2 regions of the Paraburkholderia sp. A3BS-1L genome follow, and region 2 is predicted to be linked to the other one. Evidence: riboswitches for the same ligand, from Rfam matches in the RefSeq annotation. Region 2 holds a riboswitch; the other holds the start of a gene.
The links. Region 2 has a riboswitch for thiamine pyrophosphate ahead of thiC (phosphomethylpyrimidine synthase ThiC). Riboswitches for the same ligand answer to the same signal wherever they lie in the genome.

Region 1: another riboswitch for thiamine pyrophosphate. It lies ahead of P5W99_RS13540 (FAD-dependent oxidoreductase); the one in region 2 lies ahead of thiC (phosphomethylpyrimidine synthase ThiC).

Annotation. Positions count from the first base shown of each region.
Region 1 covers NZ_CP120442.1:2,966,219-2,981,475, forward strand. Annotated here, with positions in the region: gene thiS (sulfur carrier protein ThiS) at 1-185, opposite strand, end outside; gene P5W99_RS13540 (FAD-dependent oxidoreductase) at 311-1,453, opposite strand; TPP riboswitch at 1,716-1,820, opposite strand; gene P5W99_RS13545 (ABC transporter ATP-binding protein/permease) at 2,085-3,842, shown strand; gene P5W99_RS13550 (SDR family NAD(P)-dependent oxidoreductase) at 3,839-4,612, shown strand; gene P5W99_RS13555 (MFS transporter) at 4,858-6,162, shown strand; gene P5W99_RS13560 (D-amino acid dehydrogenase) at 6,215-7,591, shown strand; gene thpR (RNA 2',3'-cyclic phosphodiesterase) at 7,609-8,166, opposite strand; gene P5W99_RS13570 (glutamate synthase subunit beta) at 8,396-9,862, opposite strand; gene P5W99_RS13575 (glutamate synthase-related protein) at 9,982-14,682, opposite strand.
Region 2 covers NZ_CP120442.1:1,309,294-1,324,550, forward strand. Annotated here, with positions in the region: gene P5W99_RS05930 (hypothetical protein) at 1-530, shown strand, start outside; gene P5W99_RS05935 (DUF3443 domain-containing protein) at 553-1,887, opposite strand; gene P5W99_RS05940 (DUF2844 domain-containing protein) at 1,884-2,375, opposite strand; gene bamC (outer membrane protein assembly factor BamC) at 2,766-4,001, shown strand; gene P5W99_RS05950 (L-lactate permease) at 4,112-5,713, opposite strand; gene P5W99_RS05955 (hypothetical protein) at 5,951-6,328, opposite strand; gene P5W99_RS05960 (glycine zipper 2TM domain-containing protein) at 6,735-6,956, opposite strand; gene thiC (phosphomethylpyrimidine synthase ThiC) at 7,129-9,060, opposite strand; TPP riboswitch at 9,157-9,296, opposite strand; gene P5W99_RS05970 (GreA/GreB family elongation factor) at 9,380-9,787, opposite strand; gene P5W99_RS05975 (EamA family transporter) at 10,492-11,481, shown strand; gene P5W99_RS05980 (entericidin A/B family lipoprotein) at 11,588-11,725, opposite strand; gene P5W99_RS05985 (MFS transporter) at 11,845-13,047, opposite strand; gene P5W99_RS05990 (hypothetical protein) at 13,828-14,022, opposite strand; gene P5W99_RS05995 (hypothetical protein) at 14,098-14,370, opposite strand; gene P5W99_RS06000 (hypothetical protein) at 14,757-15,005, opposite strand.

The DNA.
Region 1 (15,257 bases), 1.7 Mb from region 2:
ACCGGGCTGACGACGTCGAGGCGGTCGCCCGCCGAAAGCGTGCGCGCACCGTGCTGGGTGCGCGTGACGAAATCGCCGTTCACGGCGACGGCAAACGGCGGACGCGCGCCGAAGGCGGCGAGCGCATCGGCGACGGTCGCGCCTTCGGGCAGCGTGAGCGGCTTCTGGTTGATCTGAATATCCATGGCAATTCGTCTGACTACGTTGTTTCCGGCAAGGCGCGAACCGTGCGCCTCGGCTCCTGTTTGTGGTGTCGCGCTCGCGGCTTTCGCTTGCGATCGGCTCCCGAGCGCGCTCGAGCCGCCGCGGTTCAAGCGGGCTCGTGGGCACCCTGCGGCGCGTGCAGCATCGACGCCCAGCGCGACTCGCGACGCAGCGACTCGAAGGCGTCGGCATCGGCGAGCTGGCCCGCCAGCAGCGCCTCGGCCACGCGCACCGCTTCGTCGGCCACGGCGGGCGCGATCATGAAGCCGTGGCGATAGAGTCCGTTCACGCGCAGCGTCGTGCCGCTCCCCCGGCCGTCGTCCCGCCCACCGTCCCAGATGAGCGCGGGACGATGATCGGGCAACGTCGGACGGCACTGCGAATTCAATTCGAGAATGCGCGCCTCGCCAAAGGCCGGATGCACGGCGAACGCCGCGCTCAGCAATTCGAGCGCCGAGCGCACGCTCACGGGCGAGCGGTCCTCGCCCTCGATCTCGGTCGCTCCGATCACATAGACATCGTCCTGCTTCGGTGCGATATAGAGCGGATAGCGCGGATGCAGCAGCCGAACGGGCCGCCTGAGGCCGATGCCCGGCGCATGCACGCGCGCCACCTCACCGCGAATGCCGCGCAGCGCCGGCAGCGCGGGCTTGGCGCCGAGGCCCCGGCAATCGATCGTCACGCGCGCGCGCGGCAGGTTCGCGTCATCCACGCTCGTATGCCAGTGCGTTTGCACGCCGCGCTGCGCGAGACCCGCTGCCAGCGCCGCCAGCGCCTGGCGGTTGTCGAGCTGGCCTTCGCCGGCCAGCAGCCAGCCGCGCGCGAAGCGCCCGGCGAGCGCCGGTTCCGCGGCGTCGATCTGCGCGGCCGCCAGCGTCGTGAAATTGGCGTCGGCCAGCGCACGCGGCGCGTTCGCGCGCACGCGGCGCTCGAACAGCGGCGCCTCGGTGCGATCGGCGTGGTGCCAGACCACGAGCGTGCCGTTGCGCTGGAAAAACACCGGCTCGGGCAACTCGGCGAGAATGCGCGGCCAGGTCTCGAGCGAGGCCATGCCCAACTCGGTGATCAACAGTTCGGCGACGGCGGCCTCGGCCAGCGGCGCGAGCATCGCCGCCGCGATCCAGGCGGCCGACTCGCCGCCCTCGGGCCCGCCGCGCTCATAGAGCGCCACGCGATGCCCCGCGCCCGCAAGACGCCATGCCACGAGACGTCCGCATAGCCCGCCGCCGAGCACGGCGAAATCGGGCATCGCGGACGCAGACGCGCAAGCACCGGCAAAAACCGGGGAATGATCAGAATAAGGTGTAGAAGAGACGGTCATCGTATCCTTTCCGTACGGCAAACAAGCATGCGTACCCAAGGACGAAACCGGCTGGCAAGGCCGGCCGTGCAAACGACGTGAAGCGCAAAACCCGACATGCGCGGCACGTGCTGCCCGGCGGGAATCTGGACGCCTGAATGAACCCGGCCGAATCGAACCGACCGGTCGAACTCATCAATCATGACGCCAGCAAGACTTTCCGGAAACTTCCCGCGCCGGTATTACCCGGATCGGGTGCGAAGGGTCTCTCTCAGCCTCACTGCGGTATACCAGTGAAGCACCCCTGTTTCGTCAGCGGTCATTAGACCACAAAAGCCGCGCACGCCGCAAACCACCACGGGACGGCCGGCCATTTCCGCTCTGGCACAATGCCCAAACCGCGGTGAATCGCCCAGCTCGCACGGGCGGTGAGACAATGTCGCACCCCAGTCGCCCGGACGCCGCGCGCTGGCGATTAAGTCTTGCTTAAGCGCTTCGGGACACAATCGCTGCGCCCCGGCGCTGCGTGCGGCGGGTATCGTCTATTCCGGCCGCGGGCCGGCACAACATCAGGACGCACATGACCAACCTCACTCCCCGCGCCACGCCGGATCAGAACGAGCATCACAAGATCACGGCCTGGAGTCTGATCAAGCCCTACTGGGTGTCCGAGGAACGCTGGGTCGCCTGGGGCCTGCTGGTGGCGATCATCGCGATGAATCTCACCGTCGTGTGGATCAACGTGCAGCTCAACGACTGGAACCGCGACTTCTACAACGCGCTGCAAAACAAGGATGCCAAACAGTTCCCGCATCTGCTGATGATCTTCACCGCGCTGGCGTTCGGGTTCATCATCCTCGCGGTGTACGGGCGGTATCTGCGCCAGATGCTCGGGTTTCGCTGGCGCCAGTGGCTCACCACGCGCTTCCTGAACGAATGGCTCGGCCAGGGCGCGTTCTACCGCATCGAGCGCGACCGCCTCGCCGACAACCCCGACCAGCGGATCAGCGACGACCTCCAGTCGTTCGCCACCACCACGCTCTCGCTCACGCTCGACCTGCTCTCCACTGTCGTCACGCTGGTCTCCTTCATCATGATCCTGTGGTCGCTCGCGGGCGCGCTCACGTTCGCGGTGGGCGGCACGCCCATTACGATTCCGGGTTACATGGTGTGGGCCGCCGCGCTCTACGCAGTGTTCGGTTCGCTCGTGATCCAGAAGGTCGGCCATCCGCTCGTGTCGATCAATTACCAGCAGCAGAAAGTGGAGGCGGACTTCCGCTTCGGCCTGATTCGCCTGCGCGAAAACGCCGAGCAGATCGCGCTCTACGACGGCATGGACACCGAGCGCAGCAACGCGCAGGGCCTGTTCCACCACATCCGCGACAACTGGTGGCGCGTGATGAAGTACACGAAGCGCCTCACCTTCGTGCTGAGCTTTTACGGTCAGATCGCCATCATCTTTCCGATCGTCGTGGCCTCGCCGCGCTACTTCGCGGGCGCCTTCACCTTCGGCGTGCTGATGCAGATTTCGAGTGCATTCGGCACCGTGAGCGACTCGTTCTCGTGGTTCATCAACAGTTACTCCACCCTCGTCGAATGGCGCGCCACCGTGAACCGTCTGCGCGAATTCGTGCGCGTGGTGCACTCGCCGCGCCTGAAGGAAAGTGTCTCGCCGGCCACCGAGCACGGCGGCATCAATCTGCATTACGTCGACAACAACGCCCTCTCGACCACGCATCTCAAGCTCGCGCTGCCCAACGGCACGCCGCTCTCCGAGGTGCGCGACATCGCCATCAAGCCCGGCTCGCGCTGGCTCGTGCGCGGCCCCTCGGGCGCGGGCAAGAGCACGCTGATCCGCGCACTCGCGGGCCTCTGGCCGTTCGGCGAGGGCTCGATCGACGCGCCCGTCGACGCGCGCATGATGTTCATCCCGCAGCAGAGCTATCTGCCGATCGGTACGCTCAAGGCCGCACTCACCTACCCCTCGCCCGCCGACGACTACAGCGACGAAGACTGTCGCGAAGCGCTATGCGCATGCCGTCTCGAAGACTACGTGGATCGCCTGCACGAGTCCGCGCACTGGACCCGCGTGCTCTCGCCGGGCGAGCAGCAGCGGCTTGCGGGCGCGCGCGTGCTGCTGCACAAGCCCGACTATCTGTTCCTCGACGAAGCAACGAGCGCGCTCGACCCCGACAACGAAAGCCGTCTCTACAAGCTCTTCATGGAACGACTGCCGAAATCGGCGATCGTGAGCGTGGCGCACCGCGAGTCGCTCGCGGCATACCATCCCGAGACGCTCGAGATCGAGCGCACGCCTGAGGAGCGGGTCGCGGCGTGAGCGGCGATACCAACACGCGCGTCGTCCTGATCACGGGCGCAGGCTCCGGCATTGGCGCAGCGCTCGCGCGGCGCCTGGCCGCGCCCGGCGTCGCGCTGATGCTGCACGCGCGCGGCGCCGATGACGCGGCGCGAGCGCGCCTCGCCGCCGTTGCCGCAGCATGCGAAGCGCAAGGCGCGGCCTGCGCGACGGCCTGCGCCGATCTGGCCGTTGCAGGCGCAACCGAGCAGCTCGTCGAAACAACGCTCGCGCGCTTTTCGGCGCTCGATCAACTGGTCGCCAATGCGGGCCACGCGCAGCGTCAGGCGCTCACGGCTCTCGAGCCCGACACGCTCGCCGCCACCTTCGCCTCGATGCCCGCCGCATTCGCGGCGCTGGTGCGCGAGGCTCGGCCTGCGCTGGTGCGCTCGGCGCACGCCCGCGTGGTGGCGCTCAGCTCGTTCGTCGCGCACCGCTACCGCGCCGATGCGCCGTTCGCCGCCACTGCGGCCGCCAAGGCCGCGCTCGAATCGCTCGCCAGGAGCGCCGCCGCCGAACTCGCGCCACACGGCGTGACCGTGAACTGCGTGGCGCCCGGCTACACCCGCAAGGACGCGGGCCCGTCGCCCAAAAACGCGCCGGCCTGGGCGCGCGCCGCCGAGGCCACGCCGCTTGGCCGCGTGGCCGAACCCGCCGACATCGCCGAGCTCATCGCCTTTTTGCTGTCCGACGCCGCACGCCATATCACCGGCCAGACGATCCACGTCGACGGCGGCCTGACGCTGGGCTGAGGCCCGGCGCAACGGGCTTCGCACACCGCCCCGAAGCCCCCCGGGCGAGGCGCCCAGGCAGGCATCACTTGCCCCACCGCACGCCCCGACCTTCAACTCCCCTGCCCGCGAATGCCTTTCGCACCGTAAAATAGCGCCGTTCGAGCGCCTGCTGCGATGCCCGCCCCGCCGGACACCGCATGCGCGACTCACCGCTTCACAGCTTCATGGGTCGTTGCGCGCACAACAAATATGGGGACGGCACAATGGGATCTTTCCAGTGGTTCAGGGAGCTGAACGAGCGCGAGCGGCGCACGCTCTACGCCGGCTTCGGCGGCTATGCGGTCGACGCGTTCGACTTCATGATCTACTCGTTCCTGATCCCGACGCTCATCGCCGCCTGGGGCATGACCAAGAGCGAGGCCGGCATGATCGCGACGAGCTCGCTGATCTCCTCGGCGCTCGGCGGCTGGCTCGCGGGCATCCTCGCCGACCGCTACGGCCGCGTGCGCGTGCTCCAGTGGACCATCGCCACCTTCGCGCTCTTTACATTTCTGTCCGGTTTCACGCATTCGTTCTGGCAACTGCTCGCCACGCGCACGCTGCAGGGCATCGGCTTCGGCGGCGAATGGTCGGTCGTGACGATCATGATGGCCGAGACGATCCGCTCGCCGCAACACCGTGCGAAAGCGGTGGGCACCGTGCAGAGCAGTTGGTCGTTCGGCTGGGGCGCCGCCGCCATTCTCTACTGGGCGTTCTTCGCGCTGCTGCCCGAGCAGTACGCATGGCGCGCGTGCTTCTGGATCGGCATCGTGCCCGCACTGTGGATTTTCTACGTGCGCCGCAACGTGAGCGACCCCGAAGTGTTCCTGCAAACGCGCCGCGCACGCGAGCGCGGCGAAACGCACGGCCATTTCCTGCAGATCTTCGCGCCCGCGCACCTCGCCACGACGCTGCTCGGCAGCGCACTGTGCACCGGCATGCTGGGCGGCTACTACGCGATCACCACCTGGCTTCCCACCTATCTGAAAACCGTGCGCCATCTGTCGGTATTCAACACGAGCGGCTATCTGGTCGTGCTGATCGTCGGTTCGTTCACGGGCTATATCGTCGGGGCCATTCTGTGCGACAAGATCGGCCGGCGCGCATCCTTCATCCTGTTCGCCATCGGCTCGTTCGCGCTCGGCATGGCCTACACGATGCTGCCGATCACCGACACCGCCATGCTGCTGCTCGGCTTTCCGCTCGGCATTGTCGTGCAGGGGATCTTCGCGGGCGTGGGCGCCTATCTTTCCGAGCTCTATCCGAATGCGATCCGCGGCTCGGGCCAGGGCTTCTGCTACAACCTCGGGCGCGGCCTCGGCTCGTTCTTCCCGATCCTCGTGGGCACGCTCGCGCAGACCACGGCACTCGTGAAAGCGATCGGCGCGGTGGCCGGCGCGGGCTATCTGCTCGTGATCGTCTCCGCGCTGTGCCTGCCAGAAACGAAGGGCAAGGCGCTGACCGACGATCCCGCAACTGCGACCGGCAGCGAGTCTGCCCGTCCTTCGGCGGACCCCACTGCACAATGAGCGCGAACGTGGTGCAACACCGTCCGTTCCCGCCCCACTCACTACGACCGGCATGAAAACGATTGTCCTCGGCGCCGGTGTGATCGGCGTCGCCACTGCGTATTACCTGAGCGAACGGGGCTGCGACGTCACGGTGATCGAGCGCGAGCCGGGCGTCGCGCTCGGCACGAGCTTTGGCAACGCCGGCGTGATCGCGCCGGGGTACGTCACCCCCTGGGCCGCGCCGGGCATGCCGGCCAAGCTCGTCAAGTACCTGCTCAAGCCCGCTTCGCCGCTGATTTTCCGGCCCACGCTCGATGCCGCGCAATGGCGCTGGATCGCGCGCTGGCTGCGCGAGTGCGACCTCGAGCGCTTTCGCATGAACAAGCAGCGCATGCAGCGCATCGCCTACTACAGCCGCGCGTGCCTGCACGCGTTTCGCGCGCAGCATGCGTTCGAATATGGGCGCAGCCAGGGCTACCTTCAGATCTTTCGCAGCGACTACGACGTCGAACTCGCCCAACCGGCGCTGGGCGTGCTGCGCGACGCGGGCATCGCCTATCGCGAACTGGACGCCGCAGGCTGCGCGCAGATCGAGCCGGGCCTCGCGTGGTCGAGCTTGAAACCCGTGGCCGGCATCTATCTGCCCGACGACGAGGCCGGCGACTGCGCACGCTTCACGCGCGAACTGCGTGCCGTGTGCGAGACGAGCGGCGTGAAGTTCGTTTTCGACACCGAAGTGCTCGCACTCGAAGCCATCGGTGGCCGGGTGAGCGGCGTGCGCGTGCGGCCCGTGCCCGGGCGGCGCACGGCGAACAACCGCCGCGAGCTGCGGGAGCAGCGCCGCGAGCAACGCCGCGCGCCCGCCGAAGTGCTGCGCCCCGCGGACTTGAACGAGGTAGCCGATACCGAGCCGCAAACGCTCGCGGCGGACGCCGTCGTAGTGGCGCTCGGCGTGGAAAGCGCGGCGCTCGTCGCGCCGTTCGGCGTGCGGGTGCCGCTGTATCCGGTGAAGGGCTACTCGGCCACGCTGCCCGTGGTCGACGAGCAGAAAGCCCCGCGCGCCGCACTCATGGACGAATCGCTCAAGACCGCCATCACGCGCTTCGGGCCCTACCTTCGCGTGGCCGGCACCGCGGAGCTCGGCGATCACCGCACGACGCTGCGCGAGCAGGCGCTGCAAACGCTCATGAAAGTGCTCGACGACTGGTTTCCGCACGCGGCCACGCCTTCTTCCGCGCAGTTCTGGGTCGGACGCCGGCCGATGGTCCCCGACGGCGCGCCGCTGCTCGGCCGTTCCGGCGTTCAAGGGCTGTGGCTCAATGTCGGCCACGGCTCGACCGGCTGGGCGATGTCGATGGGCTCGGGACGTGTGGTCGCCGATCTGATCGCCGGACGCAAGCCCGAGATCGATCTCGATGGGTTGACGCTGGAGCGGTATCGACGCTAATTGCGGCGTCGAGCGGGTTAGACCGCCACGCTCGCGAGCGCCTCATAACGCGCGCCCTGCCGCGCGAGCGTGCTCGAATACAGCACGAGCGAAGTAAACCGCAACGGCGGCAGCGCCGGCGCTCCGTTCTCATGCGGCCCACCGCGCGCGTCGCGCGCAAAACGCGCCAGCGTGATGTGCGGCCGGAACGCGCGCGCATCGAGCGGCAAGCCCACCTCGCCCATCAGGGAGCGCACCCGCCAGTCGAGCGCCGTGAACGCATCGGACATGGCCAGCACGGCCACCATCAAGCGCGGCTGCGCACGCCCCGGCCAGCACTCGATCCTGGTGACGGACGCGGGCGGGAATGGAGACAAAGGCGGCACCGTACGCTCGGCGAGGCGCGCCGCGAGCGACTCGCCCTGCGCGAACGACATCGCGCCAATGAACGCCACCGTGAGATGCAACTGCGCATACGGCACCCGGCGCGCGTTGGGCGGCACGTCGAGCGCGGCGAGTGCGTCGCGCGAAGGCGCATCGGGCGCGAGCGCGACGAAGCAGCGCCGCCATTGATCGGTCTCGCGGGCTTCGGACATGATCGGCAGGCCTCGGGATGAGGAAAACCGCCCCATGGTAGCGCGCCTGCCAGTGTTTGCTGGCCTTATGCGCTTGCGCCGGCCCGCGCAGCGACGGCCCACCTCGACGGAAGCCAGCGAAAAAAAGCCGGACCACCCTTACAGGCGGCCCGGCTTGACGGTGTTTACTGCGTGTTGCCCACTGCGGCCAGCGAGGATCGCTCGCCGGCTTGAATCTACTCAACCCATCTCAGCGCGGCAGCTCCGAGCTGCCCATCAGGAACGCGTCGACGGAGCGTGCGCACTGACGGCCCTCACGGATCGCCCACACCACGAGCGACTGGCCGCGGCGCATGTCGCCGGCGGTGAAGACCTTGTCGACCGACGTGTAGTACGCCTTCTCGCCTTCGGTCGCGGCGCGCACGTTGCCGCGCGCGTCCTTCTCGACGCCGAACGCTTCGAGCACCGGCGAGACCGGCTGCGTGAAGCCCATCGCGAGCAGCACGAGATCGGCCTTCATTTCGAACTCCGAACCCGGCACTTCGACCATCTTGCCGTCCTTCCACTCGACGCGCGCCGCGATCAGCTTCTCGACCTTGCCGTTCTTGCCTTCGAGGCGCTTGGTAGCGACCGCCCAGTCGCGCGAGCAGCCTTCCTCATGCGACGACGAGGTGCGCAGCTTGACCGGCCAGTACGGCCACACGAGCGGCTTGTTCTCTTCCTCGGGCGGCTGCGGCAGCAGCTCGAACTGCGTGACGCTCTTCGCGCCGTGGCGGTTCGAGGTGCCCACGCAATCGGAGCCCGTATCGCCGCCGCCGATCACGACTACGTGCTTGCCCTTGGCCAGCAGTTGGTCCGGCAGCTTGTCGCCCGCGTTGACCTTGTTCTGCTGCGGCAGGAACTCCATCGCGTAGTAAACGCCTTCCAGCTCGCGGCCCGGCACCGGCAGATCGCGCGGCGTTTCCGAACCGCCCGCGATCACCACGGCGTCGAACTGTTCCTTCAGTTCGGCGGGCGTGATGGTCTGCTTGGCCGTATTGCCAATGTGCGCCGGCAATTCGCCCTTGCCGATGAACACGTTGGTGCGGAACGTCACGCCTTCGGCTTCCATCTGGCGCATGCGGCGGTCGATCAGCCACTTCTCCAGCTTGAAGTCGGGGATGCCGTAGCGCAGCAGGCCGCCGATGCGGTCGTTCTTCTCGAACACGGTCACATCGTGGCCGGCGCGCGCGAGCTGCTGCGCGACGGCGAGGCCTGCGGGGCCCGAGCCGACCACAGCCACTTTCTTGCCCGTCTTGTGCTTCGCGACTTGCGGCGCGACCCAGCCTTCAGCCCAGGCCTTGTCGATGATCGCGTGCTCGATCGACTTGATGCCTACAGGATCGTTGTTGATGCCGAGCGTGCACGCCGCTTCGCACGGCGCCGGGCAGATGCGGCCCGTGAACTCGGGGAAGTTGTTGGTCGAGTGCAGGACTTCGATCGCGCTCTTCCAATCCTGGCGGAACACGAGATCGTTGAAGTCCGGAATGATGTTGTTGACCGGGCAGCCGTTGTTGCAGAACGGGATGCCGCAGTCCATGCAGCGCGCGCCCTGGACCTTCGCGTCGGCGTCGGAGAGCGCCGCGACGAATTCCTTGTAGTGCTTCACGCGCGTGAGTGGTGCTTCGTACGCCTCATGCTGGCGCTCGAACTCGAGAAAACCGGTTGCCTTGCCCATTTGGTTCTCGTCTATCTCTATCTAATTCGGTGAGGGGACCGCGCCCGCCGCCGCGCGAGTTGTCGTAACTCATGTCGCGCGGCGGGCGCTCCTTCGTCTTGGCGTCGTCGTCGCGAAAACTAAGCGGCCAGCTCTTCCTGGTTCGCCTTCTTCGCGCCGAGCTCGCCCAGTGCGCGCTTGTATTCCGTCGGGAACACCTTCACGAACTGGCGGCGCGCCGCATCCCAGTTTTCCAGCAGCGCCTTCGCACGCGGCGAGCCGGTGAACTGGAAGTGACGCTCGACGAGTCCCTTGAGCAGCACTTCGTCGGTTTCGCGCGCGTGCCACAGCGCGCGGTCCACGGTGCGTTCCTGTTCGGCCTGTTGCAGGACCGGGTCGAGCGCGACCATCGACTTGTTGCACTTGCCGGCGAACGTGCCTTCCGGGTCGTAGACATAAGCCACGCCGCCCGACATGCCTGCCGCGAAGTTGCGGCCCGTCTCGCCGAGCACGACCACCGTTCCGCCCGTCATGTATTCGCAGCCATGGTCGCCCGTGCCTTCCACAACGGCCGTCGCGCCCGAGTTGCGCACCGCGAAGCGCTCGCCCGCCACGCCGCGCAGGAAGGCTTCGCCTTCGAGTGCGCCGTACAGCACCGTGTTGCCGCAGATGATGTTTTCTTCGGACTTGCCACGGAAGTCGTTGGTCGGACGGATGATGATCCGGCCACCCGACAGGCCCTTGCCTACATAGTCGTTACCGTCGCCGACCAGATCCAGCGTGATGCCGCGTGCGAGGAACGCGCCGAAGCTCTGGCCCGCCGTGCCCTTCAGCTGGATATGGATCGAGTCGTCGGGCAGACCGTCGTGACCGTACTTCTTCGCAACCACGCCCGAGAGCATCGCGCCCACCGTGCGGTTCACGTTGCGCACCGGCTGGATGAACGAGACGTGCTCGCCGCTTTCGATCGCGGCCTTCGCCTTCTCGATCAGCGTGTGATCGAGCGCGCGGTCCAGACCGTGGTCTTGCGATTCCACGTGCATACGCGCGACTTCGGCGCCCACTTGCGGCTGGTAGAACACGCGCGAGAAGTCGAGACCCTTCGCCTTCCAGTGCTCCACGCCCTTGCGGGTGTCGAGCAGATCGGCGCGGCCGACCAGATCGTCGAACTTGCGGATGCCCAGTTGCGCCATGATTTCGCGCACTTCTTCGGCAACGAAGAAGAAGAAGTTCACGACGTGCTCGGGCTGGCCCGAGAACTTCGCACGCAGCACCGGATCTTGCGTCGCGACGCCGACCGGGCAGGTGTTCAGGTGGCACTTGCGCATCATGATGCAGCCCTCGACGACGAGCGGCGCCGTCGCGAAGCCGAATTCATCCGCGCCGAGCAGCGCGCCGATCACCACGTCGCGGCCCGTCTTCATCTGGCCGTCGGCCTGCACGCGGATACGGCCGCGCAGCTGGTTCAGCACCAGGGTTTGCTGGGTTTCGGCGAGGCCGAGCTCCCACGGCGTGCCCGCATGCTTGACCGACGAGAGCGGCGAAGCGCCCGTGCCGCCATCATGGCCGGCGATCACGACGTGATCGGCCTTGGCCTTCGCCACGCCGGCCGCGACCGTGCCCACACCCACTTCCGACACCAGCTTCACCGAGATCGACGAAACCGGATTCACGTTCTTCAGATCGTGAATCAGCTGCGCGAGGTCTTCGATCGAGTAGATGTCGTGGTGCGGCGGCGGCGAAATCAGGCCCACGCCCGGCACCGAGTAACGCAGCTTGCCGATGTATTCCGAAACCTTGTGGCCCGGCAGCTGACCGCCTTCGCCCGGCTTCGCGCCCTGCGCCATCTTGATCTGGATCTGGTCCGCCGACGACAGGTACTCCGCCGACACGCCGAAGCGGCCCGACGCAACCTGCTTGATCTTCGAGCGCAGCGAGTCGCCATCCTTCAGCGGGATGTCCGTCACGACTTCGGAGCCGATGATCGAGCGCATCGTGTCGCCGTTCTTGATCGGAATGCCGCGCAGTTCGTTGCGGTAGCGCTTCTCGTCTTCGCCGCCTTCACCCGTGTTCGACTTGCCGCCGATGCGGTTCATCGCGACGGCGAGCGTGGCGTGCGCTTCGGTCGAGATCGAGCCGAGCGACATCGCGCCCGTTGCAAAGCGCTTGACGATTTCCTTGGCGGGCTCGACGTCGTCGATCGAGATCGCGCGCGCCGGGTCGAGGCGGAACTCGAACAGGCCGCGGAACGTCATGTGACGCTTCGTCTGGTCGTTGATCAGATGCGCGTACTCCTTGTACGTCTGGTACGAGTTGCTGCGCGCCGAGTGCTGGAGCTTGGCGATCGCGTCCGGCGTCCACATGTGGTCTTCGCCGCGCACGCGGTACGCGTACTCGCCGCCCGCGTCGAGCATGTTCGCGAGCACCGGGTTGTCGCCGAATGCGTCGTGGTGCAGGCGGATCGCTTCCTCTGCCACTTCGAACAGGCCAATGCCGCCCACCTTCGATGCCGTGCCCTTGAAGTACTTCTGCACGAGGTCGTCCGCGAGGCCGACCGCTTCGAAAATCTGCGCGCCCGTGTACGACATGTACGTGGAGATGCCCATCTTCGACATCACCTTGAGCAGGCCCTTGCCCACTGCCTTGGTGAAGTTGTAGACGGCCTTATCCGCCGACAGGTCGCCCTTCAGGCCCTGCGCCATCTGCGCGAGCGTTTCCATCGCGAGGTACGGGTGCACGGCTTCCGCGCCAAAACCGGCGAGCAGCGCGAAGTGGTGCGTCTCGCGCGCCGAACCTGTTTCCACAACGAGACCCGTGCTCGTGCGCAGACCGTGCTGCACGAGGTGGGAGTGGATTGCCGAGGTGGCGAGCAGCGCCGGAATCGCGACATTGCCGCGGTCCGCGCGGCGGTCCGAGACGATCAGGATGTTGTAGCCCGACTTGACCGCGTCGACGGCTTCCGCGCACAGCGACGCGAGACGCGCCTCGATGCCTTCCTTGCCCCAGGCCACCGGATAGCAGATGTTCAGCTCGTAGCTGCTGAACTTGCCGCCCGTGTACTGCTCGATCGCGCGGATCTTCGCAATGTCCTTGAAGTCGAGCACCGGCTGCGACACTTCGAGACGCATCGGCGGGTTGATGTTGTTGGTGTCGAGCAGGTTCGGCTTCGGGCCGATGAACGACACGAGCGACATCACCATGTTTTCGCGGATCGGGTCGATCGGCGGGTTGGTGACCTGCGCGAACAGCTGCTTGAAGTAGTTGTAGAGCGTCTTGTTCTTGTTGGACATGACCGCCAGCGGCGAGTCGTTGCCCATCGAGCCGACAGCCTCTTCACCCGATGCCGCCATCGGCGCCATCAGGAACTTGAGGTCTTCCTGCGTGTAGCCGAACGCCTGCTGACGGTCGAGCAGCGCAGCGGCTTCGGCGCGCGCCGTGGCGACGTCTTCCGCCTTCGGCTCGATCTCGTCGAGCTTGATGCGCACGGCGTCGATCCAGCTCTTGTAGGGCTTCGCGTTGGCGAGGTTGTCCTTGAGTTCCTTGTCGTCGATGATGCGGCCGTGCTCCATGTCGATCAGGAACATCTTGCCCGGCTGCAGGCGCCACTTCTTGACGATCTTCGACTCGGGGATCGGCAGCGTGCCGGCTTCCGAGGCCATGATGACGAGATCATCATCCGTGACGATGTAGCGCGCCGGACGCAGGCCGTTACGGTCGAGCGTCGCGCCGATCTGGCGGCCGTCGGTGAAGGCGATCGCGGCGGGGCCGTCCCACGGCTCCATCATCGCGGCGTGGTACTCGTAGAACGCCTTGCGGTTCTCGTCCATCAGCGTGTGCTGTTCCCAGGCTTCCGGGATCATCATCATCATCGCGTGGACGAGCGGGTAGCCTGCCATCACCAGCAGTTCGAGACAGTTGTCGAACGAAGCCGTGTCCGACTGGCCCGGGTAGATCAGCGGCCAGAGCTTGGGCAGGTCGTCGCCGAGCACGTGCGAGGCGATCGCGCCAGTACGGGCGTTCAGCCAGTTCACATTGCCCTTCACGGTGTTGATTTCACCGTTGTGGGCGATCATGCGGTACGGGTGAGCCAGCTCCCACGCCGGGAAGGTGTTCGTGGAGAAGCGCTGGTGCACGAGTGCGAGCGCCGAGACCACGCGCTCGTCTTGCAGGTCGCGGTAGTACACGCCCACCTGGCCCGCGAGCAGCAGGCCCTTGTAGACGATCGTGCGCGCCGAGCACGACGGCACGAAGTATTCCTTGCCGTGCTTGAGCTTGAGCGCCTGGATACGGTGGCTCGCAGTCTTGCGGATCACATAGAGCTTGCGCTCGAGTGCGTCGGTGACCATCACGTCCTTGCCGCGGCCGATGAAGATCTGGCGGATCAGCGGCTCGCTCGCCTTCACGGTGGGCGAGATCGGCATCGCATGGTCGACCGGCACGTCACGCCAGCCCAGCACGACCTGGCCTTCGGCGCGCACGGTGCGCTCGAGTTCCTGCTCGCACGCGAGACGCGAGGCGTGCTCCTTCGGCAGGAAGATCATGCCGACGCCGTATTCGCCGGACGGCGGCAGCGTCACGCCCTGGCGCGCCATCTCTTCGCGATAGAACGCGTCCGGAATCTGGATCAGGATGCCCGCACCGTCGCCCATCAGCGGATCCGCGCCCACGGCGCCCCGGTGGTCGAGGTTTTCGAGAATCTTCAGACCTTGCTGAATGATTTCGTGGCTCTTCTTGCCCTTGATATGGGCGACGAAGCCGACGCCACACGCGTCGTGTTCGTTTTGCGGGTCATACAGACCTTGCGCGGCGGGCACCGCGGCGCGCTGCAGGTGATCGTTCATGGGGACACCGTCCAAGAGGGGCCAGGGGATGGCCGTTGATTCCGTACTTTTTAGTTTCCCGCCGCTTGCGTGACCGCTGTACGGCGTTGCGCGGGCGATGTTGGCTTCCCGCGTTGTGCGTCCAGGAGAGCCGAAAGGCGAATATACGCAACGAATCAAGAACATGCAAATAAAACCTAATGATTGATCCCCAATTATCAAGATGGTGCATCGCACACGTATTTTATTGGGGTCATATTTAATTCGGACGAAATAAAACGGCACCCGAAGATGCCGTTTTTCTGGTAACCCCTTGATCTGGAAGCGGATTAGTGCGTTCCTGTGCCGGGCTTGCGCTCATGATGAACCGGCGATGAACCGGAGCCGCTGCCCGAGCCAGACGACGCCGAACCCGCCGAATGCCCCCCCGCACCACCCGTATTTGCCCCTGGCGTTGCGCCGGAACCACTCCCCGCGTGCGTGCCGCCATGGCCTCCCGAATGCGCATCGGGATTCCCGCCAGCAGGCGGCGAATAATTGGGGTTCGATTGCCCGCCAGCATGGGACTGTGACACGTTCGGCGCCCCTGCGCTGCC
Region 2 (15,257 bases):
TGGGCGCACTGTCCGTCACGCATACCGCCGTGGCGTATCGCGGCAAACGCGTCGTGGTCGAGGGGCTGCTCGATCGCGGCGCATTGCCGGCATCGGGCGGGCTCAGCGCATCGGCCGCCGCCGCTCTGGCGGGCGCGCCCGTGGGTGCGGCAGCAAGCGCCTCCGATGCGAGTGCGGCGAGCGTTTCGGCCAGTTCCATGCCGACCTCGACTGCAACTTCAACGTCGACTGGCGCAGCGACTGCGCGTGGCGCGTCGGCGCCGCCGGCTGCGTCCATGATGTCGGCGGCTTCCGGGGTCTCCGCGGCGTCCGCCCCTGTTGCGGACCCACTCGCGGCTTCAGTCGCGGAGAGCAAGCCCACCACGCCGATCGCGGCGCTTGCCGTGAAGCTCGGTTTGCACAAGGCCCCGCGCCCGTCCACCGCTGCCGAGTGCACCTACGACAAGACGGGCAGCCTCACGTCGTTCCGCTGGCTTTCTCCGGGCGCGCTCGCCCGGACCACACCCGCACCGGACGTCGACGACGAGTGACCCGCGCGCTTGCGCGCGCCACTCAGAACGCGAAATACGGCCCCGTTCCCGCCGGCGTCACCTGAGCTTCGATTGCCGTATAGATGCGCCGCCCGAAGAAAAACGGCAATCCCCAGCCGAACATATTGCCGTTGTAGCCTGCAAGGTCGTTGAACGCCCAGTTGCTGCTGGCGAGGAGCGTTTGCGCGTTCGCGACCGAAACCGAGGCCGGTGCGCTGATGCCGTCCGTTCCCTTGATCGATGCGCCGATGCTTTGTGGCGTGCTCGGGCAGTACCACACGCCGCAGCGCGTGAGGGCGGAGTTCGCGAAGAAGAAGCCGTTCGATCCGCTGTCCAGATAGCTGAGCGGATAGATCGAACCGTCCGAGGTTGTGGTCGTCACGTAGCCCGTAACTGTATTCGCGCGCAGCACGGTAGCGCTGCCGAGCGCATTGTTCGGTTGCGAGCCGATGCCGAAGATCAGGGATCCGCTCACCGCGCTCTGGCCCGTATCGGGCACCGCGGGCAGATCGATCACGACGCCGTTGTTGTCGGTGGCCAACGACGCGACGGGGTTGCGCACCTGCTGCGCGAGTGGCTGCGCGCTCGCCGTGCAGTTGCCGGAAGGGCATGCGTAGTACCACGAACGATTGGGCTGATTGACACAGGCTGCGCCACAGTCGGCATTGAACGTCCCGACGCCGAGGATGCCGTTCGAGCGCAGCGCGGTGGAGTTGATCATCGCGAACCCGAAGCCCTGGCAGTAACTCGGCGTGGTTGGCACGGATGGGTCAGCGATCACCTGGATCGGCAATGAAGGGGCGACTTCACCCGCGAGCCGCACGTCGGCGCTGCGCACGGCGCCCCACGTATAGCCGGTGCCGAAGGCCGCGCATTCACCAGCGGGTGACGAACTGGCGCCCGCATTGACGGCGGGCAGGGCGAATCCGGCGGGCAGCGCGTAGGCGAGCAGGCGCAGGCCTTGCGAGCCGGTGTCGACCTGCACGTTATCGACGGTTGCGCAGGTCGTCGTGCCCGGCACGCATACCGTCACGCTCGCCATGAGCATGTTGCGTGCGGCTTCAGGCGTGGCTGCGACACTGACCGCGAGGACATTCGGCGTGGTCGATTGCGGTACGGTGCCGGTCGTACTGGATGTGTCCGGACTGGTCGCAGACGGCGAACTCGCACTCGACGGCGCACTGGCGGCAGCGGGCGTGCTGGCGGGCGTCGTGCCGCTTACTACGCCGGTGTTGCCGCTTCCCCCGCAGGCCGAGAGCACTGCCGAGAGCACTGCGGCGAGGAGGCCTGCGAGTACGCTGGAGCGCGCGCCTGCACGCTCCCCCGTGGGCGAAACGCGTCGGGCCGGCGTGCTCATTGCAGGTCCCCTTCCGTGACGCCCGCAGGCAATGCCGCGGGCAGCCACGCACGGCCGATATAGCTGCGCATGTGGCCGCCGGATTCGACGACGACCGTGGGCGTATCGACGCGTGCAGCGTGCAGGCCGGCGCGTCCGGCGGCATGGAGCGCGGCGGCGCCGCTGTGCCAGTCGGCGGCGTAGCGGCCAAGCAGCGCATCGAGGTCCGGCGGGGTGGGGCCTTGCCACGTGTAGGCGAAGATCTGGCCGCTATGGGTGGCGATGTACGCGTTGAAGTGCGTGCCGCCCGTGTCGACGTAGCGCGTCACGCGCGCTGCGCCGCCTGCGAGCGTCAGGCCGTTAGCGGGCGCGGAGGCTGGTGGCGCCTCGGGCGGGACTGTGTCGCCGAGTGCTGCGTGGGCTGGCGCGGCACCGGCCGCGAGGCACGAGAAGAGGCAGGCGAAGGCCGCAGCGCGGCCCGCCTGCAAGCAGCTGTAAGTTTTCGTCAACTCTCCGTATGTTGTTCTTTGCGCTTATCTCTTTTTCTCGGGGAAATTAACATCGGGCCGCTTCTGCAAGATCGGCGAACTTCAAATGTCGAGAGGCGCAAAACTGGCGGCCCCGCGTCTGCGTCCTTAGTGCATTGATAGAAAAAGAAATTTTCTCGATTCGCAGGTGTGGAGAGTGGCTTATGGAATGTTGATGAACGTTACATAGATCGGGTAAAAGCGGGCTGCGGGGTCCGTCATTCAGCGTCTGGAGCGCCGGTCTGACGGGCTGAGGCATGCCGTGCAGTGCTGTCGCCGCCCGGTTTTTGCACAGCGCGGCGTCTCACCGGTAAAATGGCTGGTTGATCCACGGAAACTAGCCCGTGGCCTAGCCGAAGGGATTACCCGAACATGAGTGATTTTCACCAACGTCTTGCCGCACGCGCGCTCGCGCTCCTGATGGCGGGCGGGCTGGTCGCCGGTTGCAGTTCGCCGACGCCCGGCAAGATCGATTACCGCAGCGATGCGAAGGCGAAGCAGGCGTCGCTGGCCGTGCCGCCGAACCTGCTCGACGAAACAGGCGACCAGCGCTCGCTGCCTCCGCAAGGCGGCGAAACCTCGCTGTCCGCGCTCAAGCAGGTTCAGGCCGCGGCGCCCGTGTCCGACCAGACCCAGGTGCTCCCGCAGGTGCCTGGCATGCACATTCAGCGTGACGGCACCGAAAGCTGGCTCGTCATCGACAGCCGCACGCCCGACCAGGTCTGGCCGCAGGTGCGCCGCTTCTGGCAGGAGCAGGGCTTCCTGCTGGTGGTCGACCAGCGCGACAAGGGCGTGATGGAAACCGACTGGAACGAAACCCATCCGAAGATCAACGACGGCCTCATTCGCAACACGCTGTCGTGGGCCACGGGCAATTCGTACGTCACGGCCGAGCGCAACAAGTACCGCACGCGCCTCGAAACGTCGCCCACCGGCGGCACGTACATCTTCATCAGCCAGAAGGGCCTGAGCGAGCAGCTGACCGGCACCAACAACGAAACCACCCACTGGGTGCCGAAGCCCAACGATCCGGCGCTCGAAACGGAGTACCTCAAGCGGCTCATGGTGACGCTCGCGCGCGCCAAGCCCGGCGTGCCCGACGCGCAGATCTCCGCCGAGGCCGACGCGAAAGCGAATGCCAACGGCAAGACGCCGGCCAAGGGTGCCGACGCGGCCGCTGCCGCCGTCGCGGCGCAGAACGCTGCTGTCGCGGGGCAGAGTGCACCGTCCGATGCGTCGGCGGCGAACGCCGCAGGGGGCCAGTACACGTCGACCGAACTCACGCTCGCCGAGCCGTACGACCGCGCATGGCTGCGTGTGGGCGTCGCGCTCGACCGCTCGAACTTCACGGTGGACGACCGCGACCGCACGAAGGGTATCTACTATCTGCGCTACGTGGATCCGCAGGATCTGAGCTCGGCGGAGCAGGGCTTCTGGAGCCAGCTCTTCCACGGCCACAAGGACAAGGTCGCGAAGCAGTACAAGCTCAATGTGCGCGCCGTGACCGAGAACCAGACCCGCGTGTCGGTCGTCGACGACAACGGGCAGGTCGACTCGTCGCGGCCGGCTCGCGAGATCATGAGTCTCGTGGTCGAGCAACTGCAGTAAGCATTCTCGAATGCAGGGGCGTCGCCCACGCCGCCCCGGGACAATCAAAAAAACCGCCTGCGAATTCCTCGATTCGCAGGCGGTTTTTCCATTCACGCTGCACGCCGTCTTCAATGCGGAGGAATCATCCATGTGAACACGTTTTGCTGCAGCCACACGAGAATGCCGAGCAGCACCGTCAGGAGGATCGAGTGCTTGAAGGTTTTCGCGAACACGTAGCCTTCCTGCCCTTTGAGGTCGGTGGTTGCCACGCCCGTTGCGATATTTTGCGGCGAGATCATCTTGCCCATGACGCCGCCCGACGAATTGGTCGCCGCCATGAGCACGGGGTCCAGATTGAGCTGGTGCGCGGCCACCACCTGAAGATTGCCGAATAGCGCGTTGCCCGAGGTGTCGCTGCCCGAGAGGAACACGGCCACCCAGCCGAGGAACGCCGAGACGAGCGGGAAGAACGCGCCCACCGAGGCCACGCCGAGACCCAGCGTATAAGTCAGGCCCGAGTAGTTCATCAAAAACGCCAGCCCGACGATGGTGGCAACGGTCAGGATGGCGATGCGCGTTTGTACCCAGGTGTCGACGATCGCGGCGCCGAAGTCGGCGGGCTTGAGCCGCACGACCAGCGCCGTGATGATGGCCGCAACCAGGATCGCGGTGCCCGTGCCGAGCGGCTGGAAGTCCCAGATCGCGCCATACGGCGTCTTGTACAGCGTGATGTAGACGGCCTTGTCGAGACCCGGCCAGTGCACCTTGAGGTCGCCGATCGCGAACACCTTGGCGATCGTCCAGAGAATCACGACCACCGCCACGATGATCCATGGATACCATCCCTGCGTGCCCGAGACGTCGCCGCGCACTTCCTTGGCGCGGTCGACCTTGATCTCGAAGCGCGCGTCGGGCGCGGGTTTCCACACGCGCAGAAACAGGATCGTGAGGATTAGCGAGACGAGCGAGGAGAGCACATCGGTCAGGCTGTAGTTGATGTAGTTCGCCGTGACGAACTGCGTGAGCGCGAAGCTGCCGCCCGAGACCAGCAGCACCGGCCAGATGCGCAGCATGCCGCCCACGCCCGCGTAGATGGCGATTACATAGAACGGCAGCGACACCGCGAAGAACGGCAACTGGCGGCCGACCATTTGCCCGAGCGCGTCGGCGGGCAGGTGGGTGACCGCGCCGAGCACCGTGATCGGCACGCCAAGCGCACCGAACGCCACCGGCGCCGTGTTGAAGATCAGCGTGAAGGTGAGTGCTTCGAGCGCCGGGAAGCCGAGCATGATCAATAGCGAACTGGTGATCGCGACGGGGGTGCCGAAACCCGAGATGCCTTCGAACAACGCGCCGAACGAGAAGCCCACCACCACGAGCACGATGCGCCGGTCGTTGGGCAGATTGTCGAGCAGCCACATGCGAAACGCCGAGAAGCGCCCCGAGCGCACCGCAATGTTGTAAAGCAGGATGGCCGTGACGACGATCCACATGACCGGCCACAGCGCGAAAACCACGCCGTTGAGCACCGAACTGATAGCGAGATTGACCGGGAACTGCCAGCCCGCGATCGCGACGACGAGGCCCACGACGAGGCCCGCGAGCGAAGCCTGCCACGCGGGCCGGCGCGCCCAGCCCAACAGGACGAGCACCACGGCGATCGGCAGCACCGCCACGATGAACGACAGGAAGAGCGAGTTGCCGATGGGAGTCAACAGCTGGTGGAACATGACGTTTCCTTTATGCTGATTGGTATCGGCGCATCGATGCGTGCGGGCGCAAAGGTGTGCCGGGCGTGGCGTCGGCAGTGCGCGCGGCGCGCGGTAGACCCGCGCGCCGCCATGGGGAGGGGAATTCAGTAAGGCCGTGCTTCAGTACCCGATACCCAATAGCAGCATAGAAAATGGTTCGGGAGCGTCAAGGGAGGGAAAGTACGGTCGTGCGGCGCGCGTGGCGCTGGCTGGCGCTTAGTGATGCCAGTGGCCGCCCCCACCGCTCCAGTAGCCAAAGCCAAAGGAGATGGCGGGCGCCCCCCATCCCCACGCGGGATAGGGGTAATACGGGGGGTAAGCCGGATAAGCCGGATAAGAGGAATAGAGCGGCCAGGCCGGCACCGCGATAGCAACGGGCGGGGAGGGATACAGCGGCCCGGGATACTGTGTATCGGGGACGGCCGCGGGTGCGGGGTTGGCAGGCAGATTCGCTTGCGGATTGGTCTGCAAGACCGCGTTTTCATGCTGCGTGCTCGAGGCGGGCACGGTGCCGTAGTAGTACGGCGAATAGCCGTATGGGTAATAGTAGTAGCAGCCGGAAAGCGCGAGCAGGACGGCCGTTGCAGCGAGCATCGAGCTCCGCCTGAGCGCGCCGCGCGCCCACGGGCGCTCCAACGAGGATTGGCGCATCGAGGCGCTGCAAGGCGAGGCAAGGGCGGCTAAGGGGCGATTCATGGCGGACTCCTTACTCGGCCGGCAGTAAGTGCGTTGGGCACCCGGAACCTGATCGATCGAGCTTACGCTCCTCGCCGCCACCCTGTGTTGCACTTGAATCACCGCATCTTTCGCGTGCTTGCATGACTGCATGCCCAAACACACGCATGCATAGTCGCGGCCAAATGCAAACGCGGCGCATGCTCTTGCGAGACATGCGCCGCGTATCCTCTCTGAAGCCGGCATGTGCAACCCGGATTGCCGGCTAATTGCCTGTTGTTATGTCGTGAGTTTTTCGCTGTGTCAGGCAGGGCAGACGTGGCCCTTACTTGCCCACCTGATTGCCGATGATGCCGCCTACCGCAGCACCGCCGATCGTGGAGAGCGCACTGCCGCCAATGGCCGCGCCCGCGACGCCGCCGACACCCGCGCCGATTGCGGTGTCGCGGTCGCGCCTCGACATGTTGTCGCAAGCCGAGAGGCTGCCGACTACGGCAACGAGCGTTGTCACAGTGAGGAGAGTGCGTGCGCGTGCAAGTGTTTTCATTTTTCGACTCCGGTTGTATCGGGCGAGGCGCACCAGGCGGTTTAGTGCCTGATGCGCTTCCAATGCATTTATCGTAGAAGCGCCTCCCGTATCCGGGTGTATGCGCTTGTCAACGAGTTGTCGGAATCGTTAGAAATTGTTTCGCGGCGCGCAGCATACCGTCTTGCGTGCCTTACTGGCGCTGATAAATCTCCGCGCCTTGCTTGATGAACTCGACGGCCTTCACTTCCATGCCCTTTTTCAGGGCCTCGTCGTCGGTCATGCCCTGTTTTGCCGCGAAGTCGCGCACGTCCTGGGTGATCTTCATCGAGCAGAAGTGCGGACCGCACATCGAGCAGAAGTGCGCGACCTTCGCGGAATCCTTCGGCAGCGTTTCGTCGTGGAACTCGCGTGCCTTGTCCGGATCGAGGCCGATGTTGAACTGGTCTTCCCAGCGGAACTCGAAACGCGCCTTCGACAGCGCGTTGTCGCGCACTTGCGCACCCGGATGACCCTTCGCGAGATCGGCTGCGTGCGCCGCAAGCTTGTACGTGATGATGCCTTCCTTCACGTCGTCCTTGTTCGGCAAGCCGAGGTGTTCCTTCGGCGTGACGTAGCAGAGCATCGCCGTGCCGAACCAGCCGATCATCGCGGCGCCAATGCCCGAGGTGATGTGGTCGTAGCCCGGCGCGATGTCGGTGGTGAGCGGCCCGAGCGTGTAGAACGGCGCTTCCTTGCACCAGTCGAGCTGCAGATCCATGTTCTCCTTGATGAGCTGCATCGGCACGTGGCCGGGACCTTCGATCATCACCTGCACGTCGTGCTTCCACGCGATCTGCGTGAGCTCGCCGAGTGTCTTGAGCTCGCCGAGCTGCGCTTCGTCGTTGGCGTCGTAGATCGAGCCGGGACGCAGGCCATCGCCGAGCGAGAAGCTCACGTCATAGGCCTTCATGATTTCGCAGATCTCTTCGAAATGCTCATAAATGAAGGATTCCTTGTGATGCGCGAGGCACCACTTGGCCATGATCGAACCGCCGCGCGAAACAATGCCCGTCATGCGGTTGGCGGTGAGCGGCACGTACTGCAGGCGCACGCCCGCGTGAATCGTGAAGTAGTCGACGCCCTGTTCGGCCTGCTCGATCAGCGTGTCGCGGAACATTTCCCACGTGAGGTCCTCGGCCTTGCCGTTGACCTTCTCGAGCGCCTGATAGATCGGCACGGTGCCGATCGGCACCGGCGAGTTGCGGATGATCCACTCGCGTGTTTCGTGAATGTGCTTGCCGGTCGAGAGATCCATGACCGTGTCGCCGCCCCAGCGGATCGCCCACGTCATCTTGTCCACTTCCTCGCCGATCGAAGACGTGACCGCCGAATTGCCGATGTTCGCGTTGATCTTCACGAGGAAGTTACGGCCGATGATCATCGGCTCGCTTTCCGGGTGATTGATGTTCGCAGGGATGATTGCGCGGCCGCGCGCGATTTCCTCGCGCACGAATTCGGGCGTGATTTCCTGCAGGGCGTTGGCGCCGAAGGCAGCCGCGCCGAATGCCTGGCCCGGGTGCTGGCGGCCCATCATCGCGGCCAGCTTCGCGCCGTTCGGGCCGCTCGTCTTGAGGCTTTCCAGATACTCGGCGCGGCGCTGGTTTTCGCGGATGGCGATGAATTCCATCTCGGGTGTGATGATGCCCTGGCGCGCATAGTGCATCTGCGTGACGTTCTTGCCGGCCTTCGCGCGGCGCGGCGTGCGGTGCAGGCCCGGGAAGCGCAGTTCGGCCGTGGCCGAATCGGCGGCGCGCTCGCGGCCGTATTCGGAGGAGAGGCCGGGCAGCGCTTCGGTGTCTCCGCGCTTTTCGATCCAGCCTTGACGCAGTGCGGGCAGGCCCGCGCGGATGTCGATCTTCGCTTCGGGGTCGGTGTACGGGCCCGAAGTGTCATAGACGTAGATCGGCGGATTCTTTTCGCCGCCAAAGCCCGTGGGCGTGTCCGATTGCGTGATTTCGCGCATCGGCACGCGAATGTCGGGCTGCGAGCCGGTTACGTAAATCTTGCGGGAATTGGGCAGCGGCGCGATTGCAGCTTCGTCGACGTGCGCGTTGGCGGAAACGAATTTCGGGTTGGCGTTCATGCCTCTCTCCATGCAAAGCTATGTGGGAACAGCGGCTTAGCAGGAGATGAGACGGAACGTGGACGGACTTCGCTGTGATGAGGTGAGGCGTTTGCGTTGCGAAGTCCGGACGCTTCCCTGCGCTGGCATTATCCAGATCAGGTTCAAAGGGTATTTCTCACCCACGCAATACGCGGCTTGAACATTCGTGTGAACGATTCGAAGCGGCGCATGACGCAGGACCCCCGCGTAAGCAGGCCAAACGATACACCGTGCTGCGACGATCTGGCAAGTGCTTCGGCATGTGAAATGTGCCAGGCCAAGCGCGGGCGCGCGTTGCTTACAGCGTGAAATCGTCTGCGGCTTCAGGCTGAAACAGGACGCGGTCGATCTTGAACGTCTCGACGGCACCGCTCGGCGGCGTGAAGCGCACGGACTCGCCGCGCTTCGCGCCCAGCAGCGCGAGGCCCGCGGGCGAAAAAACGTTCAGGCGTCCGGCGTCGAGGTTGGCGCTCACCGGGTAGACCACGGTAAACGTGACTTCCTCGCCCGTGCGTTCGTTCACGAGCGTGACCTGCGAGTTCATGGTGACGACATTGGCGGCGACCTTGCGCGAGTCGACGATCTCCGCGCGCTCGAGCAGGTCGTCGAGCATGGGTTGGCGTGCAGCGGCCGCACCGGGCTCGGCGGCGCATTTTTCGAGGCGAGCGAGATCGAGCTCGGTCAGATAGCGGATTTTCTTCGACATGGTGGTTCTCCTTACGATCCGGGATTGAAAAAAGTGAGGGATCGGCCCGGAGCCCGACCGAACGGCTCCGGAAAGCGGAGGGTGGTTCAGTATGGACGCCGGGCGGCGGCGAGCGGGGCCTGGGAGCCGGGGAGGTGTCGTCGGGCGGCGGACCGCGCATCCAGAAGCGTTCCCGCGCGCGCAGACGCGCCGCGCTGGGTGCGTGGCGGCAAGGGTGCGGCGAGATGCACGGCAAGATGCGTGAACGACGGAGGCATAGGGAACGACAGAATTAACTGAAAGCTTTTTGAAGGTAGAGGGCATGTTAACACGGTCTTGTTATTCATGGACGACCTGCGTCGGCAACGCGTCCCGGGCGAAGCGTGTGGTGTCGGCGAGGGGATGGCGAAGGCTTGCCGCAGAGCGACGCTATGGCCCGTCGCGGCGGGCGTTCGTGCACGGCGTTTCAGTCGGGGTTGCGCGCAAGTTGTACGCCTTGCGCATAAAGGCGTGCTCGCTTCGTCCGCAACCAGGTGCCTTGTTGCATAATGCGTGACGCCCGATTCGGGCTCTTCGTGTCCTTAGTGGCTCCATTGCGGCGCATCGAGGCACATCTCGCACTTTCTTTTCGCTGCTTCGATCATGCCGTTGCGCTTCATTCGTCCCGTCCCACGACCGGCGGGGTGTCCGCGGTCAGCCCCCAGTCTCTCCGCGGTGCAATGACCATGCCTCCCCGTTTGCCTTCTCGCTGGACCGGCGGCTCACTTGCCCAAGGGTTGCTACAGGCGCTGATACAGACCGGAGCGCAATGCTGGCGTCTCGCGCGCAGCGTGCGCTTGCCGCAGTCGCGCGGCGGTCGTGTGGCGCTATCGCTCGCGGTTGTCTACTTCGTTTGGGGCTCGACCTATCTCGGCGTGCACGTGGCGCTTGGCTCTTTTCCGCCGCTGCTGCTTTCGGGCCTGCGCAATCTGTTCGCGGGCATCGGGCTCTTTGTGTTCGCCGTGCGCCGGCGTCCTCCCATGCCGACGCTTGCGCAGGTGCGCAATGCAGGCGTGGTCGGCACGATGCTGGTGGGCCTGTCGAGCGGCATGCTGGCCTATGGCATGCGCACGGTCGGCACGGGCACCGCGGCCGTGATGGTCGCGACCGTGCCGCTGTTCGCCACGCTCATTGCCGCGGCAGCCGGGCGGCGCGTCGTGAAGGGCGAATGGGCGGCAGTGGCGCTGGGTCTTGTTGGCATCGCGATTCTCAGCCACGACGGCGGGGCGAGCGGCACGGCGGGCGGTAGCCTTGCGATTCTCGGCGGCGCGCTCTTCTGGGCGGTCGGTGCGCATCTCGCGGGACGGCTCGAATTGCCCTCTGATCTCTTTATCGCGACGGCGCTGCAGATCGGTCTTGGAGGTGCGATTTCGACGCTGGTGGCATGGATCACCGGCGAGCGTATGGGCGCGCTGCATGTCCTGCCGGTCGTCGCGTTCTTCTACCTGATGGTGATCGGCACGATGGCCGCGTATGTTGCCTATGGTTATTTGATCCGGCACACGAGCCCGATCGTGGCGAGCAGCTGCATGTATGTAAACCCGGTTGTCGCGGTGATCATCGGGGCGCTTACGCTCGGCGAGCCGATTACCCTCGGCACGATCATTGCCACCGTGCTGATTCTCGGCAGCGTTGGACTCTCGTTCCTGTTCGACGACAGGCGACGTGGGTCCTGAACTTGCCGCATTATTCGCAGCACGAAGTTTTTGCGCCCGCGCTAACGCGTTGGCAGCAGCGCGGTTCCGGCGCCGGCAGGTGTGCCGGCGCCGCGAATGCCGCCGGTTACTTCGCTTTCTCGGCGCTGTTCGTGATGGCGTGGCCACCCGAGGACAGATCTTCGCCCGCTCCCGCGACGGTATTGCACGCGGCCAGCGCCGCAACCGACGCGGTGATGAGAAAGAAGGCAATCAGGCGTTTCATGAGAAGGGCCTCCGCTGAGTGAGTGAACCCTTTTTCAGCACATCCCGTGCCTGGCCGCTGTCGCGAATTCGCGATGCGGCGCGTGTACGCGCTCCACGCGGCGAACGCGTCATGTACGGTTATGTGTTTGCGTCGGACTGCGCACGCGTGGTGTAGTGAATCCACGCCGCGAGCGCGCTGAAACCCAGACCGGCTGCGCACACACCCATCCAGCCGAACGCATGCCAGGTGGCCGCGCCCACCGCCGAACCCGTTGCCCCGCCGATGAAGTAGCAGACCATGAATACGGTGTTCACGCGGCTGCGCGCTTCGGGGCGCAGCGCGTAAATGCGCGATTGATTCGAGATCTGCGCGGCCTGCACGCCCACATCGAGCACGATCACGCCGATCACGAGACCGATGAGGCTCGTGCCCGAGAACGCAAAGATCACGAACGCGAGGGCGATGAGCGCGATCGAGAGCGTGATGACGGCGCGCGGGCCGCGTTTGTCGGCGGAGCGGCCCGCCCATGGCGCGGCGAGCGCACCCGCCGCGCCGACGATGCCGAAGAGCCCGGCGACCTCGGAGCCGAGGTGGAACGGCTCGCCCGCGAGCAGCAGCGTGAGCACGGGCCAGAACAAGCTGAACGCGGCAAAAAGGCAAGCGCCGATAGCCGAGGCTTCGCGCAGGCCGCGCAATTCGACCGTGAGGTGCCAGAGCGTGGCAAGCAGCTTGCCGTAGCCGAGCGTCGAAGTCGGCTGGCTCTTCGGCAGTTTTTTCACGACCACCACGGCGAGCGCGAGCAGCGCTACGATCGAGGCGGCGAACACCATGCGCCAGCCGAGGTACTGGCCGACGAACCCGGCTGCGGTGCGCGCCAGCAGGATGCCAAGCAGGAGACCGCTCATGACGGTGCCCACGGCGTGGCCGCGCTGCTCGGGCGGCGCGAGTTCAGCCGAGAACGGCACGGCCTGCTGCGCGATGGTGGCGAGCACGCCGATGGCGAGGCTCGCGCCGATCAACACCGGCAGCGAGGGCGCGGCGGCGGCGGCGAGCAGGGCGAGACAGAGCAGCCCCGTCTGCACGAGGATGATGCGGCGTCGGTCGATGCGGTCGCCGAGCGGCGCGAGCAGGAGCATTCCCAGGGCGTAGCCGAGCTGCGTGGCGGCGGGCACCGCGCCGATCCACGCGGCTCCGGCGGGGAACGTATGGCGGAAGTCGTCGAGCAGCGGCTGGTTGTAATAGATGTTCGCGACCGCGACGCCCGCGATGGTCGCGAGCAAAAGCAGCAAGCCGCGCAGCGACTGGCGTTCGCCAGCGGATGCGGAATCGGGTGTGGACATGTGCACGGTATGCGGGCGGCGCCCAGCGATATGAGATGCTGAAAAGGCTGCCCTCGTTCATGCCGGCGAAACGCCGTCTGCATGAGTTCAGGCGTGCCGATCATACCGGAGCGTGCGCGATCGTGCCGCCCCTCGCGCAGACGCGCGCCGGGGGCGAGCTTTAAACACGTTGAGTGCGCAACATTTCGGTTGCGTGACGCGCGGGTAGCGAGTCGGATGGCATCGTTATCGGCTTGAGCCGGAATCGCTGTGCCAATGGTAGAATCGCGTCCGCTTTGCCGGCGTGATGAAATTGGTAAACATAGCGGACTTAAAACTAGATTGAGTGCCCAGCCGGAAACGGCCGGTGCAGAACCCCTCAAATTCGGAGAAACCCCTGGACTTTGCAGTGCGCAAGCGCGCATTGTGCCGAGGCAACGCCGAGCCAAGCCGGCTGGTGCATGTTCGCGCCGGCCAGGAAGGTGTAGAGACTAGACGGGGGGCGCCTAAGGCTTTGGCGCGGTATTACAGCGCCAAGAGGCTAAGGCGAAGGCATAGTCCAGCGCACGAACATCCGCGAGAGCTTCGCGGGCGGCGTCGAAAGACGTAGTGTGACGAAAATCCGCCGCCTCACGGCTTACCGGTTCGAGTCCGGTCGCCGGCACCAGGACAACCTGAAACCCGAACGGGCTTCGCAAGAAGCCCCCTGAACCCGCGATGGCGTACCGCCTCGCGGGTTTTTTGTCGCTGAGCCTAGGGGCTGCCGGGACATCGCAACGATGTCCGGTGCGCGCCGTGCGCTCAGCGGCTGCCGATCTGGCCGGTGCGCGGATTGACGAGCCGCGCAAAGCCGAAAAGCGCCGCAATTGCCAAAGGCGCCACGAGAAAAAAGGCGGTAAGCATGATACAGGCCGTAACAAAATGTTTCGTCAGTGTATCTGCAAGATGCGAATTGGGTATCAGGGACAGCGGCAACAAACCATTGCTGTTGCGCAAGGAATCGCTCAAAAAGTCGGCGTGAATCCGCAAAAGGCTTGATGGGCGGGGGTGTGCGGCATGCGGGAAGGCAATTTAGATGCAGTCGAAGATTACCTCTACTGATTGCGGAGTAACGCCGCGCAGTCCTTCGCTGTGCACGTCGACCGCGTGCATCTCTTTATTTTGCTTGTGGCAATAAGCCTGCGCTTCCTTGAAACCGGCGCTGCGCACGTGGTTCCACGAGACGATGTCCCAACGCGCCCGGCTCGTGATCGAAAAATGCCCATCCTGTCTCGCGTTCACACTGGTTACCGATGTGCATGCCGTTAGCATGCCAAGACCAAGCAACAGGATGCTGCCTCTCATAAATTCCTCCTGATCGCGCACCATTGTCGCCGCCAAACGCGGCCATTGGCAACTCGGGGGGAATGTTAATTAACGTCCGTGAAATATAGAGGCATGAGTGCACGCGCACGTCATGCGCGTGCAGGGCAATAGCGCTGTGAAAGTGGTAGGACGCGTGAGGTGAACGGACATCGCCCGAAGAGGAGTGGCGCCTGGTTTTGCGTTTAATGGCGCGTGCGTCGGCCCAATCGAGCGTATATGCGTCGCCCCGGCTATGTCTGGCGAAGGCGTCAAGCCGCTATGTCACAGAAACGTATCTGGCCGATCCGCACGCCGTGCGGCAACGCCGCACGAAGAACAGAACGGTTGTTTGTCTCGCGCTGTGCGTTCGATGCGGTTCGGCCGAATCAGTCGTGAGCGACGATTTTGCCGACCTGAGCCTGTCCGGAGACGAGGCACGACGAGAGGAAATTTTCTCCCTGGCTGCGCGCGCCGATGGCGGTGAAGCCACGCGCGAGCGCGTCGAGCCGCACGAGTTCCGAGCCTTGCGCGCAAGTTACCGAGCTGGTCTCATGCGCCTGCGCGCGCGTCATCGCCCGGTTCGCGAGGAGGAGTGCGAGGATGATGACGACGCCAACATTGAATGCTTGTCTCATGATTTCGTCTCCTAGTGCAGTCAGACTATCGCAGCCTTTCGGCGTATGTATCCAGGAGTTTCCCGGCGATGCAGTGCAACACATGCGGCGCACGAAAACCCCTTGGAATGCAGGGTGAGTAATAGTTCGGCATCCTTGTGTTGCGACTTGTGCCATACCGAGCCTTGCGCGGCGTGCCAGTACGCATGGACGCGTCTTCGCTATTCCCGGATAGCGGTAAGGTTGCATTGCAGCAATGACGCGTCGCATCAC